3 regions of the Streptomyces sp. GbtcB7 genome follow, and region 1 is predicted to be linked to each of the others. Evidence: riboswitches for the same ligand, from Rfam matches in the RefSeq annotation. Region 1 holds a riboswitch; each other region holds the start of a gene.

Region 1 (5,905 bases):
GCGACTCCTGTTACCGTGAATGGGGTGCAACAACGACATCCACCCGCACGCTAGCGGACCATGGTGCGCCATGCTAGCGTTGCCGTGATTTTTTTCATGAAGACTTGACCGGGGGTTGCGGTGGCCATATTCGACAAGGATATTCGAATCCTGATCGCGGACAACAAAGACTTCCGCAACATCTGGCTCGGAGAAACCTCGGCGCATTTCGGCGGACAGCTGACCAGTTTTCTCCTACCCTTGATCGCGGTCACCTACCTCCATGCCGACGGCACGGGCGTGGGACTCGTCTCGGCGGTGCAGTTCGTCCCCGTCGTGGTGCTCTCGCTGATCGCCGGTGTCATGGTCGACCGGTATCCGCCGCGGCGCACCCTCGTCACCGCGAGTGTCGCCCATGGCGCGGCGCTTGCGGTGCTCGCCGCGTTCCAGGCGGCCGACGGGCTGAACTTCGGCCAACTTGTCGTCGCCGCCGCCGTGATCGGTGTCGCCACCGTCTTCTACGAAGTCGCCTACCAGTCCACGCTGCCCAGGCTCCTGCCGCTGAACTCCATCGCCGCGGCCAACGGCCTGCACCAGGCGACGTATTCGGTCAGCACCCTCGCCGGTCCGGCCGCGGCCGGCTTCCTCGTCGGCCAGTTGGGGGTGTCGCCGACCCTGACGGTGGCCGCCGCGTGCTCCGCCGGTGCCGCCGTGAGCGGTCTGCTGCTGCGGGGCGTCAAGGCCCCCGAACAGCCTCGTGAGTCGGCGCTGAGGGCGATCGGCTCCGGGCTGCGCTACACGTGGTCCCTGCGCCCGATCCGGGACCTGTGCGTTCAGGCGGGCCTGTCGAACCTGCACGAGAAGGCCTTTCTGACCGTCTTCCTGGTGTTCGCCGTCCGTGACCTCGACATGAGCGGCACCACCGTGGGCGTGATCACCGGCATCGGCAGTGTGGGGGCCCTGATCGGTTCGCTCTGCGCCACCCGGCTCACCCGACGCTGGGCCGTCGGCGGTGTGCTGGCGCTGGGTGCGGTACTGGCCGCGGTGGGTCTGCTGCTCGTACCCGCCGTCAGCCAGGTCGGCGGGTACGTCGCCGTGCTCGCGTCGGTCGCCATGATGGTGAACGGCTTCGGTGTCGCCCTGTTCAACGTGTTCGCCGTCAGCCTGCGGCAGGCCATTCCGCCGGAGCACCAGATCGGCGCGGTGACCGCGAGCTATCGCCTTGTCGCCCTGGGGACGCTGCCTCTGGGAGCCGTCGTCGGCGGTGCCCTGGCCGACGTCCTGTCACCCGGCAGGGCCCTGTGGGCCGTCGGGGTCTCCTACCTCGTCGTCTCCTTCTGGCTCACGTTCTCCCCCCTCCGCGGGGCTCGCACGCTGGAGGAGGCACAGAAGCTCGGTCGTACGACGGACACGCCCGAGTCCCAGGACGCGGACCGGTCCCCCTCGGTCTGAGAGCGAGGCCGGGGCTCCGAACTCAGCTGGGTTCCGCCACTGCTGACCCGCTGTTCACCGGGGACCGGCCACCTGGTGCGAGAGGAAGATCACGCCAGGTGGGGCGGTCTTGGCCCCGCACCCGACACGCGGTACGGTCGGTGCGATATCGATGACGGCAAGACGGAAGCCGGTGGGAAACCGGCACGGTCGCGCCACTGTGAACGAGAGGCTCCAGCACGCTGGGGCCTCGCGTGAGTCAGACCCGTAGCCGTCGTCCAGTGCACCACCGAGATGGGACGCGAACTCCCGAGGAGGCCCTGCCATGGCGCAGACCGTCGCCCAGCCGACAACCACCACCCCCGTCGTCCCCGCCAAGCTGCCGCTCAAGGCGATAGCTCCGTGGGCGGTCTTCTTCGGCATCCTGATGCTCGTCCTGCTGTACTTCGTCGGTGCCGAACAGGGCGCCACCTCCGTCGTCTCCGGCTCGGACGTCCACGAGTGGGTCCACGACGCCCGCCACCTTCTGGGCTTCCCCTGCCACTGACCGAGGGGAACCCCAGCACTGCCATGAACTCCGCAACGGTAAGAAATCTGCTCGTGCGGGGCATGCTGGCCGGCCTCGGTGCCGGCCTGCTCGCCCTGGTTGCCGCCTACTTCCTCGGTGAGCCGAACGTCGACAGCGCGATCAGCTTCGAGGAGGCCCACTCCCACGAGCACGAGATGGAGATCGTCTCCCGCTCTCTGCAGTCCACCGCCGGTCTCGCCACCGGCGTCCTGGTCTACGGCGTCGCCTTCGGCGGCATCGCCGCGCTCGCCTTCTCCTTCGCGCTCGGCCGCGTCGGCCGCTTCAGCCCGCGGGCGACCGCACTGCTGCTGTCCGGCTGCGCGTTGCTGGCCGTGTACGTGGTGCCGTTCCTGAAGTACCCGGCCAACCCGCCGTCGGTCGGCAACGCCGACACCATCGGCAAGCGGACCACCCTGTACTTCCTGATGATGGTGCTCAGCGTGCTCCTCGCGATCGCCGCCACCATCCTGGGCAAGCGTCTGGCACCCAGGATCGGCACCTGGTACGCCACCGTTGGCGCGGTGGCCGCCTTCGCCGTCGTGATCGGTCTGGCGTACGCGTTCCTGCCGGTCATCAACGAGGTGCCGAAGGACTTCCCGGCCACCCTGCTGTGGCGGTTCCGTCTTTCCGCACTGGCCATCCAGACCGTCCTGTGGGGCGGATTCGGCCTGGTCTTCGGCGAGTTGGCCGAGCGGTTGCTGAATCCCAAGCCGGTGACGGCCGCCGCGAGCGGACGGGTCGCCGTCCCCAGCTGACACGAACCGCCACACGAGTGAGGGCCCCCGGAACCATCCGGGGGCCTTCTCGTGTCGTAAGTCCCCTACCGCCGGGGTGTGTTCCGTGGAGGAAGTGGCCAACCCGTGAAGGATTGACGGGAGTTGTTAAAAGTTGGAAGAATCCAGCTCGCTTCGCCGCGTCTGAAGTGAGCGAAGCGACACGAGTGGCTTGGGTGGCATGCCTGCCGCCGGTTCCTGCGTCGGGTCATCCAGTTCTGCCGTCCGCTTCGGTCACTCGCGCGCCATCACCTCCCACACTCTCGATTTCACAGAGGCTCATCTTGTCGCGTTCGCAACACTCCAGAACTCTGGCTGTGCTCGCCGCAACCGCATTCGCCACCACCGCCGTGCCCCTGCTCGGTGCGGGGGTGGCCAGTGCCACGACCACCGGGGCGTGCGAGTCCGCCACGGTCCAGTACCGCATCGTCGGCGCCGACGGAAACGTCGTGGGCGCCGACTGGACCTCGCAGGGCGGGTTCCATCTCTGGGACACCGTTCCCGGGAGCGTCCAGGTCCGGCTGGCTCCGGGCCAGACGGTCGGGGAGGGCTGCAAGTACCCCGTGTCCCTCGCCGAATACACCACCGAGGGGCCGAACTGGTACGTCTCCGGACACCAGAGCCTGGTCGACAAGGCCACGGTCTACCTCACCGCCGACGACGTCGCCGGTACGGACGACGCGAAGCGGACCTGGCAGAAACTCACCGTGAAGACGCCGGACTGCTACGGCCAGATCGACCTGTACGGCGATGACATCACCTACGACGGGAAGACGGGGGAGGGGCACGGCCCCGTGCCCTACGAGCCCGACAACGTCGTCACCCCCTACCACCTCATAGCGGCGTGGAACGGGGGCGAACAGCCGTGCACCCCCGGCCCGTCGGACTCGCCCACCCCGACGCCGTCGGAGCCGACCCCGACCACTCCCGCCACCCCGGTCACGCCCACGACTCCCGCGGGCGGACAGCCTCCCGCCGAGGAGACGACCCCGCCTCCGACCAGCCCCAAGCCCTCCACCACGCCTCCCACCACGCCGGACGTGCCCCCGCTGGCGTCGACGCCGCCCGCCACCCCCGAGCCGTCGCCCAGCGACAGCGGGCCGCCGCTGGCGGAGACGGGTGCGAGCGCACCGGTCGGCACCCTCGCGGGCGGCGCGGCCCTGGTGGTCGCCCTCGGTGCCGGGGCGGTGTACGCGTCCCGCCGCGCACGCCGCTCATGACCACGGCGCGAGGGGTCACCTTCGTGGCATAGCCCAACCTGACAGCCCCGCCTCGGCGCCGTCAGGAAGCGAACTTCTTGACGGCGTCGGGGCTGACCGGGGTGAAGAAGTTGACGAGGTTGCCGTCGGGGTCGCGGAACAGCAGTGAACGGTTGCCCCAAGGCATGGTGGTGGGCTTGTTGACGAAGTCCTCCACGAAGCTGGTCAGGTTCTCGTACACGCCGTCCACGTCGTCGACGAGGAACTCGATGATCACGGACCGGTTGTCGGACGGACGGGCGGCGTCAGGCGCGAACAGCGGCACGGTGCGGATGCCGGCGATCGCGAGAGTGGCTGACGCCGTCCTGAGTTCGGCGAAGTCCTGGTGGGACCAGTTCGCCCGGGTGCCGGTCGCGCGCTCGTAGAAGTCGACGAGGCGTGCGACATCGCCCGTGATGACGCGGATCGAGACGAGGTTCACGATGATCTCCCGGTGAGTTCGGTGGGATGCGTACTCACGGAGGCTAGGAGGGATAGCGGACACATTCCGCCCGGTATTGCGGGGATACTTCTGAGCGTGCCCAGGCCCACAGCTCGCGTCCTCACCCTGCTGGAGCTCCTGCAGTCGGGCGGCATCAGGACAGCCGCCGAACTCGCCGAGCGACTCGACGTCGACGAACGCACCGTGCGCCGGTACGTGGACCACCTGGTCGACCTCGACGTGCCCGTCGAATCGGTGCGCGGCCGCTACGGCGGGTACCGGCTCGCTCCCGGCCGGCGCATGCCTCCGCTCATGCTCGGCGACGACGAAGCGCTGGCCGTGCTGCTCGGCCTGATCGCCGGTCGCCGAGCCGGGCTGCCGACGACCACGGGCACCGCCCATGAGACGGCCACGGCCAAGATCCGGCGGGTCCTGCCCAAGCGCCTCGCCCAAAGGCTCGACGCCGTGCTCGACTCCCTCGCCTTCACCGCTCCGCCCGACGAGACAGCCGCACCGCAGAGCGCGGTCCTGCTCTCGATCGCCGACGCGATCCGCCATCGCCGGCCGATCTCGATCCGGTACACCGCCGGAGACGGCCGGCACAGCGCCCGCACGGTGCACCCGTACGGGCTCGTCGTCCACTCGGGCCGGTGGTACGTAACCGGTGCGGAGCCCGAGAGCGGTGAGGACCGCACGTTCCGGCTCGACCGCATCGCGGACGCGAGGTCCCTGCCCGGCTCCTTCGAGCCGCCCGCGGGACTCGATCCGGCGCGGCGCGTTGTGTCGGGGTTCGCCGAGGCTCCGTACCGGCACGAAGTGATCCTGTGGATCCGGGGGACCGTCGAGCAGATCCGTGTCCGGCTTCCGGCGAGCGTCGCGATCGTCGAGGAGCCGCGGGCAGCGCGCCGGGCGGACGGTGATTCCGAACTCTGGTCGCGTGTCCGGTTGCGTGCGGAACGGCTCGACTGGTTGCCTCCGGTGCTCGCGTCGCTCGATCTGCCCTTCGTGATCGAGCGACCCGACGAGCTCCGCGATCTCGTCGTCGCGCTCGCCGACCGGCTCGTGAACTCCGCCCGGCGGCGCCCGCCCGACGTACGACCGGTGCCGTGAGCCCGCCACCACCGTCACCACCGCCACGGTCGGCGCCGGTGGCGGCGCGGGGTCGTGCCGGTGTCAGGCGGGCAGTGGCTGTTCGGCCCAGATGGTCTTGCCGGTGGGGGTCTGACGACTGCCCCAGCGCTCGGCGACCTGGGCAACCAGCAGCAGCCCACGCCCGCCCTCGTCGAAGACCCGGGCCCGGCGCAGGTGCGGGGCGGTGCTGCTGCCGTCAGAGACCTCGCAAATGAGCGTGGAGCCGCGGATGAGGCGTAGCCGGATCGGCGCCTCGCCGTAGCGGATGGCGTTGGTGACCAGTTCGCTGACGATCAGCTCGGTGGCGAACGCCGTTTCGTCCAGCCCCCACGCGGCCACCTGT
Region 2 (5,905 bases), on a different contig from region 1:
TGACCGCGTCGTCGGCGACCGGCAGCAGGTCCAGGGGCAGTACGAGTTCGCCGGGCAGTCCGAGCGGTTCGCGGCTGGTGACGAGGACACGCAGGCCGGGGAGGGCGGGCAGCAGGGTCTCGACGAGTGCGGCGCAGTCCGCGAGGACGTGTTCGCAGGAGTCGAGCACCAGCAACAGCCGTTTGCCGTCGGCCCATGCGGCGACCACCTCGGTGACGGGGCCGGTGGACTGGTCGGTGAGCCGCAGCGCCTCCACGACGGCGAGGCCGACCAGGCCCGCGGTGTGCAGGGGGGAGAGTTCCACCAGCCAGACGCCGTCGGGGTAGGCCTCCTGGGCCCGGCCCAGGGCGCGCAGGGCGAGCCGGGTCTTGCCGACTCCGCCGACGCCGACGACGCTCAGGAGCCGGTGTATGCCCACCGAGGGGTCCAACTCCGTCTCCAGCCACCGGAGTTCCTCCCGCCGTCCGACGAAGCCGTGCGTCTCGGGCGGCAGATTGCCGGGGCCGCCGCCGGTCGGATGCGTCGGCTCGGTCGTTTTGTCGGACACAGCAACCAGTCTGGACGGATCATGACCGGCTCCGGCGACGGTCCGAGAACTCGGACAGAAGAGCGTCGGCACCTCGACAGTTCCGGGCACCTTTCGACGAGATGCGATCAACTCCCTGTTGGTGAGGGTGCGGCGGTCTTCGTTCGGAGATCGTCGGGTGATGGGCACGAGGGAGCAGGGGCAGCGAGATCGACGAGAACGCCAAGAAGACCAAGGACATCAAGAACAGCGGGATCGGCCGGAGCGGCGGGAACGCCGGATGCTGCTCGCGCCGCTCGTCATCTGTCTGCTGATCGCCGTCCCGGATCTGCTCTTCGACCGGGTACCGCCACTCATCACCCTGCTGCTCATCGGCCCGCTGCTGGCCTGCGCCCGGCTCGATGTCCGGCACACCGTGCTGGTGTGCTGTTGGTCGGCCGTCCTGGGCCTGGCCATGGGGGTCGGCAACGACGCGGTGCCGAGCACCGGCTTCGGCATCCGCTGGGGCGGACTCCTCGTCGGCTGCGCGCTCACCGTGTACGCGGCCCGGCAGCGGGACCGCCTCCGCGACCGGCTGGCGCGGGCCCACGAGGTGGCCCGGGTCACCCAGACGGCGATCCTGCGGCCCATCTCCCGTACCTTCGACGGCACCCGGGTCTGTACCCGGTACCACAGCGTCTCCCACGAATCGGCCGTCGGCGGCGACCTGTACGACGTCGCGGTGACGCCGTACGGCCTGCGGGTCCTCGTCGGCGACGTACGCGGCCACGGCGTCGAGGGGCTCCGGCTGGCCGCCGACACCATCACGGCCTTCCGTGAACTCGCCTACACCTCGCCCGACCTGACGACCCTCACCGCCGAACTCGACGCCCTTCTCACCCCCGAACTGGGCCCCGAGGACTTCGTCACCGCGGTGCTCGCCGAGTTCGCGCCCGGCGAGGTGCGGCTCGTCAACTGCGGCCATCCGCCCCCGCTGCGCTCCGGCCGGCGCATCGAACTCCTCGAACCCCTCGTCCCCACCACGCCGTTGGGCCTCGGTCCCGATCCGCGCCAGTACCGCGTCCGGCTCCAGCCCGGCGACCGGCTGCTCCTCTACACCGACGGCCTCACCGAGGCCCGTGACGCGGAGGGCGCCCACTTCCCCCTCCTCGGCGAGGCGGCGCTCGCCCTGCGCGAGCCGCTCCCCGACGACGCCCTGCGAGTCCTGCACGCCCGCCTGCTCGCCCACACCGGCACCGCCCTCGCCGACGATCTCGCCCTGGTCCTGTGCCAGCCCACGGAGGCAACGATTCCGGCAGCCGTGCCGTGACCGATGCCGTTGATGCGAGACATCTGGCGCCACACCACTCAGTGAAGCAACGCCCGGATCAACTCCTCGGCATCCCCGAGGAGTTGGACCTCATGTGCGCTCATGGTCGGATTGGCGGCCCGCCGCACCCGCGCCTCCGCAAGCCCCTGCCGCGTCACCCGGTCCGCGTTCCCGTCGAGCATCGCGACCAGCGTCTCGCGGGCCAACTCCGCGTAGACCTCACCACCGACGGCGACCTGCGCGAGGATCACGGCGGACATGCCCCAGTCCAGGCCGGGCGGCCCGTCCTCGGCGTTGGACCAGTCGATGACCTTCGGGCCGTCCGGGGTGAGCATCACGTTGTCCGGGTGCAGATCCAGGTGCAGTACGCGGACGCCCGCGTCGCCGGAACCCCGACCGGGCACGGCGTGCAGCGCGCGCAGCAGTCCGGCAAGCACGCCACCACCCTCCCGCGCGCCGATCTCCCCCGCCTCGAACGCCGCCAGCATGGTCGGCCCCGAAAGCCGCTCCATCACCATCTCGGTCCGGCTCGCCGCCCGCACGGCCGGCACCGGATACCCGTGCCCCCGCACGTACTCCATCACCGCCGCCTCGGCCGCCGCGTCCCCCCACCCGTCCCGATCCCGCCGCACCACCCAGCCCCGCTCCCCCTCCACCTCGAAGACATCCGCCGAACGCCCCGAACCGATCAGTCTCCCCGTCCGCATGCCGCCGAACCTATCCACCGTCGCAGCCACTCCTCAGGCGGTTCCTACGGGCCGGTACAGTGAGCAGGTCGTCATCACACCCGTACGCGGAGAAGCCGGTGCAATTCCGGCGCTGACCCGCAACCGTGAACCACCTGCGCGAAGCCGCACGGTGGTGAGCCGGATCGCCTCGTCCGGGACGTGACCGGCTCGTGCCACCGGCAGCCCGTCGGTGGCCGGCACCGTCGAGGGATACGGGGCCGGAGCCGCTCGGGGCCAAGCCTGCGCCCGGTGCTGCCCGGCTCCCGCAGGGAGAGTCATGATTGTTCGCCGCAGCGCCGCGGTACTGGCCGCCACCGTAGTGATCGGCACGGCCCTGGCGCCGGCCGCCGTGGCCGAGGGCGCCTCGCCTTCGCCCGCCCCGGCGATACCCTCCGGCCTCTACGGCACCTCCGACCCCACGTACGACGGCGTCTGGCGGCAGTCCCTCGCACTGCTCGCCCAGCACACCGTCGGTGTGAAGCCCGCGGCGAAGGCCGTCGACTGGCTGGCCGGGCAGCAGTGCGCGAACGGGGCGTTCGCGGCGTACCGCGCCGACGCGTCGGCGAAGTGCGACGCCAAGACGATGGTCGACACCAACAGCACCTCGGCGGCCGTGCAGGCCCTCGCCGCGCTCGGCGGCCACGGCGGCGAGACGGGCAAGGCCGTCGCATGGCTGAAGTCCGTGCAGAACAAGGACGGCGGCTGGGGCTACACGGCGGGCGGCGCGAGCGACGCGAACTCCACGTCCGTGGTGATCGGGGCGCTGGCGGCGGTGGGCACGAAGCCGGCGGACGTCTCCAAGGACGGCAAGTCGCCGTACGACGCCCTCGTGAAGCTGTCGATCCCGTGCGGCGGGGCCGACGGGGGCGCGTTCGCCTACCAGCCGGACAAGAAGGGCAAGCTCGCGGCCAACGCGGACGCGACGGCGGCGGCCGTGGTCGGAGCCCTGGGCAAGGGCCTCGCCGGTGCGCCCCTGAAGCCCGTGGCCGACCCCCTCTCCTGCGGGACCGCCGACAGCGCCGAGCGGGCGGCCCAGAACGGTGCCGCGTACCTCGTCAAGGCACTCGCCAAGGACCAGCACCTCACGTCGGTGATGCCCGGCGCCAAGAACCAGCCCGACTACGGCAACACGGCGGACGCGGTCGTCGCGCTCGCGACCGCCGGACACGGCGACAAGGCGGCCGACGCGATGCGCTGGCTGGAGACCCACTCCGCGCAGTGGGCCGAGCAGTCCGGACCCGCCGCGTACGCGCAGCTCGTCCTCGCCGCCGACGCGGCGACGTTCGACCCGCGCGACTTCGGCGGCCAGGACCTCGTCAAGCAGCTCGACGCCACCGGCCCCGCGCCCGCGTCCCTCCCGACCGAGCCCACGGCCTCCGCGTCCGCCGCGGAAGCCGCGAAGAAGCAGGACGACAGCGGCGTCAGCGTCTGGTGGATCATCGGCGTCGGTCTCGTCGGGGGTATCGGCATCGGCTTCCTGATCAGCGCCCGCAACAAGAAGCAGCAGCCGTGAGCCGCCGTCGGACGTGCGCGCTGGTCCTGTCCCTGCTCCTGCTCGTACTCGGCGGCGCGGGACAGGCCCGGGCCGTCGGCTACCGCTACTGGTCGTTCTGGGACCTGACCGGCGGGAAGTGGAATTACGCGACGCAGGGCCCGTCGACCGCGCGACCGTCCGACGGCGATGTACAGGGCTTCCGATTCGCGGTGAGCGCGGACTCGCAGGACGCCTCCAAGCCGCGCGGCCACGCCGACTTCGCGTCCATCTGCGCGAAGACGCCCGCCCAGGCGGGCCACAAGCGGGTGGCCCTCGTCATCGACTCCGGCACGACCGCGGACGCCCCGGGCGGTGAGACGCCGCCCGCACCGCGGACGGTCTGCGCCCGCGTCCCCGCCGACGCGACCACGGCCGAGGCCCTCGCGACGGTCGCCAAGCCTCTCCGCTACGACACCAACGCCCTCCTGTGCGCCATCGCGGGCTACCCGGGGACGGGCTGCGGCGACCAGGTCACGACCCCGCACACCCCGAGCCCCACCACCGCCAAAGCCAAGTCCACGTCCGAGCCGACCCGGCACGGCCCGTCGCTCGGCCTGCTCGCGGGAGTCGTCGCGGTCGCCGCCCTCGGCGGGGCGGCAGTCTGGCAGACCCGCCGCCGCCGGCCCTGAGTACGGCGACCGACGATGACACGCGCACCGAAGGCACACCGTTCCAACGCCCTCCCCCCAGGAGCCTGGTGGATCTGGGCCCTGGGCCTGGGAACCGCCGCCTCCCGCACCACCAACCCCCTCCTGCTCGCCCTCCTCATAGCCGTGGCCGGTTACGTGGTGGCCGCCCGCCGGACCGACGCCCCCTGGGCCCGCTCCTACACCGCGTTCGTCAAACTCGGCATCGCGGTCCTCGGCATCCGGCTGGCGTTCGCCGTCTTCCTCGGCTCCCCCATCCCCGGCACCCACCTCCTCGTCACCCTCCCCGAACTCCCCCTCCCCCACTGGGCCCAGGGCATCCGTGTCGGCGGCCGGGTCACCGCCGAGGGCCTGCTCTTCGCGCTGTACGACGGCCTGAAACTGGCCACGCTCCTCATCTGCGTCGGCGCGGCGAACGCCCTCGCGAACCCGGCACGGCTGCTGAAGTCGCTCCCGGGCGCCCTGTACGAGGCGGGCGTCGCGGTGGTCGTCGCCCTCACGTTCGCGCCGAACCTGATCGCGGACGGCCGGCGGCTGCGCGCCGCCCGCCGTCTGCGGGGCCGCCCCGACCGTGGGCTGCGCGGCCTGCTGCACGTCGGGCTCCCGGTCCTGGAGGGCGCGTTGGAGCGTTCGGTCGCCCTCGCGGCGGCGATGGACGCCCGCGGCTACGGCCGCACCGCCGAGGTGGCGCCCGCCGTCCGCCGTACGACCACCGTTCTGACGCTGGGCGGTCTGCTCGGCGTCTGCGCGGGCACGTACGGAGTGCTGACCGCCGAGGGCGGCACCTACGGCCTGCCCGCGCTGCTCGCCGGAGTGGCCGCGGCGCTCGGCGGGCTGTGGCTGGGCGGGCGCCGCTCGGTCCGCACGCGCTACCGCCCGGACGTGTGGGGCGTACGGGCCTGGCTGGTGGCGGGCTCCGGAGTCGCGGTCGCCGCCGGACTGATCGTCTCCGCCGCGTACGACGCCTCGGCCCTGAGCCCCGGTGTCCTCCCGCTGACCGCCCCGGCCCTGCCCCTCTGGCCCGCGGCGGCGATCCTGCTCGGCCTGCTCCCCGCCTTCGTCGCCCCGACACCCCACTCGCGGGAACCCTCCACCCCCAAGGACCCCTCATGATCCGCTTCGAGGATGTCTCCGTGACGTACGACGGAGCTGTCGAACCCA
Region 3 (5,905 bases), on a different contig from region 1:
GAGCACGATGTCGTCGCCGTCGACGTAGAGGGAGCCTGGCGGCTCGCCCCACGCGTCCAGCATGCCTCGCTTGAGTTCCGGGTCCAGCTTGTCGAACCAGGCCCGGTAGTCGGCCAGCGGCACCCGTGCGGGCGCGGCGGCCAGCTGCTCCTCCGTGAGCCACTCGACGTCGTGGCCACCGGCGTTGATGAGCCGGTGGATCAACTCGTCGCCGTTGTCGGGGTGTCCCTCGACGACGTACCCGGCGTCCCGCAGCGCGTCGAGCACCCGTACCGCCGAGGCGGGCGTGTCGAGGCCGACCGCGTTGCCGACGCGGGAGTGCTTGGTCGGATAGGCGGTGAAGACGAGCGCGAGCTTCTTGTCCGCGTTCGGCTTGTGCTTCAGCCGGGCGTGCCGTACGGCGATTCCGGCGACGCGGGCGGCCCGCTCGGGGTCGGCGACGTAGACCGGCACCTCGTCGGGCCCCTGCTCCTTGAAGGAGAAGGGGACGGTGATCAGACGGCCGTCGAACTCGGGGATCGCGACCTGCATCGCCGCGTCCATGGGGGAGAGGGCGGCGTCCGACGCGTCCCAGGCACTCCTGGACGAGGTCAGGCAGAGCCCTTGCAGCACGGGGACGTTCAGGTCGGCGAGCGCGCCGATGTCCCAGGCCTCCTCGTCCCCGCCCGCGGATGCCTCCGAGGCGTGCGTGCCGCCCGCCGCGAGCACGGTGGCGACCAGCGTGTCCGCCGTGCCGAGGATCTCGTACAGGCCCGCGTCCGCGCCGCGCAGCGAACCGCAGTACACGGCGAGCGCGTTGGCTCCGCGCGCCTCGATCGCGTCGCACAGCGTGTCCACGAACGCGGTGTTGCCGGACAGCTGGTGGGCCCGGTAGAAGAGCACGCCGACGGTCGGCCGGCCCTCGACGAACGCGCGCTCGCCGTGGACGCCGTACTCCGGCATCTTCCGCGGCTCCTCGAAGCCCTCACCCGTCAGCAGCACGGTGTCGGAGAGGAACCGGGCCAGTTCGGTGAGGTTGTCCGGGCCGCCCTCGACCAGATAGCGCAGCGCCTCGGCGACGACACCGGCGGGCACCGACGACTCCGCCATCAGTTCGGCGTCGGGTACGGACTCCCCGCCGAGCAGCACGGTGGGGATGCCCGAGGCCTTCAGCTTCCGCAGGCCCTCCTCCCAGGCACGCTTGCCGCCCAGGAGTCGTACGACGGCGATGTCCGCGCCCTCGACGAGGGACGGCAGTTCGCCCTCGACCTCCACCCGGGTGGGGTTGCCGATCCGGTACGGGGCGCCGGAGGCACGCGCCGCCAGCAGATCGGTGTCGGCGGTCGACAACAACAACACTGTGCTCATGCGGGCGCTCCCGGTGGAATGAAAGGCAGTCCTTGCGGCGCGCCCGACTCGATGAGCCGCCACAGCGCGTCCGTGTCCGCGTGTTCCTCGATCAGATCGCCGAGCCGGTCGAGCTGCTCCTCGCGCAGCGCCGCGAACGACGTGTCGGCGGCCGGCACGAAACGACGGCCCGCGGCGGCCGCCACCTCGCGCAGGAAGGCGCGCCGGAAGCCGTCCGACTCCAGCGAGCCGTGCCAGTGCGTGCCCCAGACGGCGCCGACCCGGCAGCCGTCCAGGAACGGTTCACCGCCCGTCACATCGGCGACGCCGTGATGGATCTCGTAGCCCTCGACGTGCTCGCCGAGCGCCTCCCCGACGGGCCGGGTCAGGGTCTTCTCGCGTGCGAACCGCACACGGACCGGCAGGAGTCCGAGCCCGTCGACCTGGCCGGCGCGCGACTCGACCTCGTCCTCGATGTGCTCGCCGAGGACCTGGAAACCGCCGCAGATGCCCAGCACGGGCCGCCCCTCGGCGGCTCTGCGCAGGATGGCGTCCGCGAGTCCGCGCTCGCGCAGCCACTCCAGCGCCTTCACCGTCCCCCGGGTCCCGGGGACGACGACGAGGTCGGCGTCGGCCAGCTCCTCGGCCCGGTCCACGAACCGCACGACGACGCCCGGCTCGGCGGCCAGCGCGTCCACGTCCGTGAAGTTGGACATCAGCGGGATCGCGCAGACGGCGACGCGCAGTACGTCCTCGCCGACGGGGGAGGTCACCTGGGACTCCCGGACCGCTCCCCGCAACGACACCCGCAGCCCGTCCTCCTCGTCGATGCCGAGGCCGTGCCGGAACGGCAGGACGCCGTACGTACGCCGCCCGGTGAGGCCGTGGAGCATGTCGAGCCCCGGCTCCAGCAGGGAGACGTCCCCCCTGAACTTGTTGACGAGGAACCCGGCGACGAACTCCTGGTCCTCCCGCGACAGCAGCGCGACCGTCCCGAAGAACGAGGCGAACACACCCCCGCGGTCGATGTCGCCGACGACGAGCACGGGCAGCCGCGCATTGCGCGCGATCCCCATGTTCACGATGTCGGTCCGCCGCAGATTGATCTCGGCAGGACTGCCGGCCCCCTCACAGATCACCGCGTCATACGTGCCCCGCAACTCGGCGAGACAGTCCAGCACGGTGGTGAGGAGGGCTTCCTGCCGCCCCCCGTGCAGCCTTTCCCCGGGGGACGACCCCCCAGACCCCCCGAAGAACCCGCGCGCGGTCATCTCGCCCACGGGCCTGCCCATGAGGACGACCTGACTGCTCCGGTCGCTGCCCGGCTTGAGCAGCACGGGGTTCATGAGCGCGGTCGGCTCCACCCGGGCGGCCTGCGCCTGCATGGCCTGCGCGCGCCCGATCTCGGCGCCCTCGCGCGTCACGAACGAGTTCAGGGACATGTTCTGCGCCTTGAAGGGCGCGACCTTGACGCCGTGGCGCACCAGCCACCGGCAGATCCCGGCGGTCACGACGCTCTTGCCCGCGTCGGAGGTGGTTCCGGCGACGAGCAGCCCGCCGCTCATGACGTACGCCCCTTCCTGAGAAGCCTCTGTACGAGCAGCCGCCCGCCGGCGCTCACGCCGAGGGCGAGCCAGCCGACACGCCGTGACAGGCGTACGGCCCGCTCGATGTCGTCGACGTGCACGGCGCGCCCGGCGCCGTTGAGTTCGGGCCGGTGCTCGACGCGCCCGCCGTAGGAGAGGGTGCCGCCCAGGCGCACCCCGAGCGCCCCCGCGAACGAGGCCTCCACGGGCCCGGCGTTGGGACTCGGATGCTTGACGGCGTCGGCGCGCCAGGCTTGTACGGCCCCTCGGGGACTGTCACCCGCGAGGGCGGCGAGCACGGCCGTGAGACGAGCCCCCGGCCACCCGGCGACGTCGTCGAGCCGAGCCGAGGCCCACCCGTACCGCCGGTACCTGGGCGACCTGTGACCGACCATGGCGTCAAGGGTGTTGACGGCCCGAAAGCCCACGAGCCCCGGGACTCCGGCCACGGCACCCCACACCAGGGCGCCCACCACGGCGTCGGAGGTGTTCTCGGCGACGGACTCGACGACGGCGCGCGCGATGCCGTCGGCGCCGAGGGCCTGGGGATCGCGCCCGCACAGATGCGGCAGCCGCTCCCGGGCCGTCTCGATCTCCCCGTCCGCGAGGGCGTCACCGATCGCCCGGGCCTCCCGCCCGAGCGTGGTGCCCCCGACGACGGCCCAGGTGGCGGCGGCCGTCAGCGCGAGGGACGCGGCACGTGAGGGGCGTACGGCACGGGAAGCGACGGCGGCGAGTCCGGCGGCACCTCCCACACACACGGCGGTGTGCAGCGCGCCCCACCCGCGGTGGTCCCGCCACAGCACCCGCTCCACGGCTGCCGCGCTCCGCCCGAACACGGCGACCGGATGCCCCCGGCGGGGATCGCCGAGCAACAGGTCACCGAGGAGTCCGGCGGCGGCGCCGTACGCGAAGACGCGATCGGCACGCACGGGGTCAGCCGACCGTCAGGTCGGGTGGAACCGTCGCTCGCAGGGCACTTGGGCAGCCGCGCATGGCGTTATGTCCTCACTCAGGGTGTCCGCGCCCTGGTTCGACGAGACCGGCGGGGAGAGTTCCTGGCTCCCGGGGAGTTCCTTCCCCGGTCACAGTGGCGGGACCGCGCCGGATTCACACCGGCTTCCTCTTCTGTCGCCGTACTTGGCTCCGGCAGTCCACCACGGGTTGGAAGACCCGTCAACTTGCTGTTGACCTGCGCGGGGAGAGTGTGCGAAGGCCCACATACAGGTGGGGTGCGGGACGGTGATCCGTCCCGCACCCCACGCGAAGTGGTGCCCGTTTTGGGTTACTTGCCGACGATCAGGAAGATGCCGTACGCCACCGCCGCGGCGCACGCCGCGAAGCAGACGTACGCGCCGGTGACCGCGAGGGTCGCGGAGCCGCCCTGGGCGGACGCGGACTCGCGCTTGGAGAGGCCGACGATGCCGAGGGTGAAGAGGCCGACGAGGCCGACGGTGGTCACGAGGCTGACTCCGAAGACGGAGCCGAGGGCTGCCCAGTCGATGTGCATGCTGTTCTGTCCTTACACCGTGGCCGGGCGGGTGGGCTCCGCGTCCGGGGACGGGATGGTGGTCTTCAGGTCGCCGGACAGGTCGCCGGTGACGGGGCCCGCGGGCGGCGGGGTGACGGCGGCGATCGCTGCGGTGACGACGCCCGCGGGTTCGGCGTCGACGTCGTTGACGTTGTCGACGGTGACCGGCTGACGGCGGGAGAGCTTCCAGATGGTGCCGGCGCCGGCGACGAGCAGCGCGCCGGTGAGGACGATGCCCCAGGTGCCCTGCTTGGTCAGGAACTCGGCGGAGGCGCCGGCCAGACCGGCGGCCGGCAGGGTCAGGCCCCAGGCGACGAACATCCGCGTCGCGGTCGACCAGCGGACCACGCCGCCCTTGCGGCCGATGCCCGAGCCCATCACGGCGCCGGAGCACACCTGGGTGGTGGAGAGGGAGAAGCCGATGTGCGAGGAGGCCAGGATGGCCGTCGCGGCGCTGGTCTGGGCGGCGAAGCCCTGCGGCGGCGCGAGGTCCGTGAGGCCCTTGCCCATGGTGCGGATGATGCGCCAGCCGCCCAGGTACGTGCCGAGCGCGATGGCCGTACCGGCCGAGACGATGACCCACAGCGGGGGGTTCGAGCCCGGGGCGATGACGCCGCCGGTGACCAGGGCGAGAGTGATGATGCCCATCGTCTTCTGGGCGTCGTTCGTGCCGTGCGCCAGGGAGACCAGGCCGGCGGAGGCGATCTGGCCGGCGCGGTAGCCCTTGGCGGTCGCCTTCTCGTCGGCGCGGTTGCCGATCCGGTACGTCAGCCGGGTGGCCAGCATCGCGGCGAGTCCGGCCACGATGGGCGCGGCGACCGCGGGGATCAGCACCTTGGTGACGACGGTCGAGCCGTTCACCGACGACCAGCCGGCCGACATGACCGCGGCGCCGATCAGGCCGCCGAACAGTGCGTGGGAGGAACTGGAGGGCAGACCCAGAAGCCAGGTCAGCAGATTCCAGAGGATGGCGCCGACGAGCGCCGCGAAGATCACTTGGACGCGTATGCCCTCTTCGTTGATGATCCCGCCGGAGATCGTCTTGGCGACCTCCACGGAGAGGAACGCGCCGACGAGGTTCAGCACGGCGGACATGGCCACCGCCGTCTTGGGCTTCAGAGCGCCGGTCGAGATGGTGGTCGCCATCGCGTTGGCAGTGTCGTGGAAACCGTTCGTGAAATCGAACACGAGAGCGGTGACGATCACGATTCCGAGGAGGAGCGTGATGTGTTCCATTTACCCAGGCTTCTGTTTGACGTCAGTGGCAGGTGGACCGTAGGCAACCTGAGTGAACGGAAGGTGAACTGGGGCGGGCGCTGGGGTGTATCAAACGGTGGACCGCCCCTCCGCTCGTGATGACCAGTGTGCGGGAGGGGCGGCCCGACGGTTTACCAGATGTTCGAACGGAGGCGGAATATCGGGTTCCGCCTGGGGGTGTTCGAGGGCTTCTAGCCCGCGGCGA

What was found. Region 1 has a riboswitch for cobalamin ahead of KVT44_RS27955 (CbtB-domain containing protein). Riboswitches for the same ligand answer to the same signal wherever they lie in the genome.
Region 2: linked by a shared signal. The riboswitch ahead of KVT44_RS02035 (prenyltransferase/squalene oxidase repeat-containing protein) and the one ahead of KVT44_RS27955 (CbtB-domain containing protein) in region 1 are both predicted to bind cobalamin.
Region 3: linked by a shared signal. The riboswitch ahead of KVT44_RS35845 (cobalamin biosynthesis protein) and the one ahead of KVT44_RS27955 (CbtB-domain containing protein) in region 1 are both predicted to bind cobalamin.

What each region holds. Positions count from the first base shown of each region.
Region 1 covers NZ_JAGXJM010000018.1:106,576-112,480, forward strand. Annotated here, with positions in the region: gene KVT44_RS27950 (MFS transporter) at 121-1,431, shown strand; cobalamin riboswitch at 1,553-1,701, shown strand; gene KVT44_RS27955 (CbtB-domain containing protein) at 1,736-1,957, shown strand; gene KVT44_RS27960 (CbtA family protein) at 1,981-2,733, shown strand; gene KVT44_RS27965 (hypothetical protein) at 3,069-3,971, shown strand; gene KVT44_RS27970 (VOC family protein) at 4,033-4,431, opposite strand; gene KVT44_RS27975 (YafY family protein) at 4,528-5,541, shown strand; gene KVT44_RS27980 (SpoIIE family protein phosphatase) at 5,605-5,905, opposite strand, start outside.
Region 2 covers NZ_JAGXJM010000001.1:451,954-457,858, reverse strand. Annotated here, with positions in the region: gene KVT44_RS02050 (hypothetical protein) at 1-547, opposite strand, end outside; gene KVT44_RS02045 (PP2C family protein-serine/threonine phosphatase) at 807-1,835, shown strand; gene KVT44_RS02040 (phosphotransferase family protein) at 1,874-2,542, opposite strand; cobalamin riboswitch at 2,591-2,729, shown strand; gene KVT44_RS02035 (prenyltransferase/squalene oxidase repeat-containing protein) at 2,841-4,076, shown strand; gene KVT44_RS02030 (SCO2322 family protein) at 4,073-4,726, shown strand; gene KVT44_RS02025 (CbiQ family ECF transporter T component) at 4,742-5,857, shown strand; gene KVT44_RS02020 (ABC transporter ATP-binding protein) at 5,854-5,905, shown strand, end outside.
Region 3 covers NZ_JAGXJM010000026.1:116,063-121,967, forward strand. Annotated here, with positions in the region: gene cobN (cobaltochelatase subunit CobN) at 1-1,347, opposite strand, end outside; gene KVT44_RS35840 (cobyric acid synthase) at 1,344-2,891, opposite strand; gene KVT44_RS35845 (cobalamin biosynthesis protein) at 2,888-3,844, opposite strand; cobalamin riboswitch at 3,944-4,086, opposite strand; gene KVT44_RS35850 (hypothetical protein) at 4,198-4,422, opposite strand; gene KVT44_RS35855 (inorganic phosphate transporter) at 4,435-5,679, opposite strand; gene KVT44_RS35860 (lysozyme) at 5,892-5,905, opposite strand, start outside.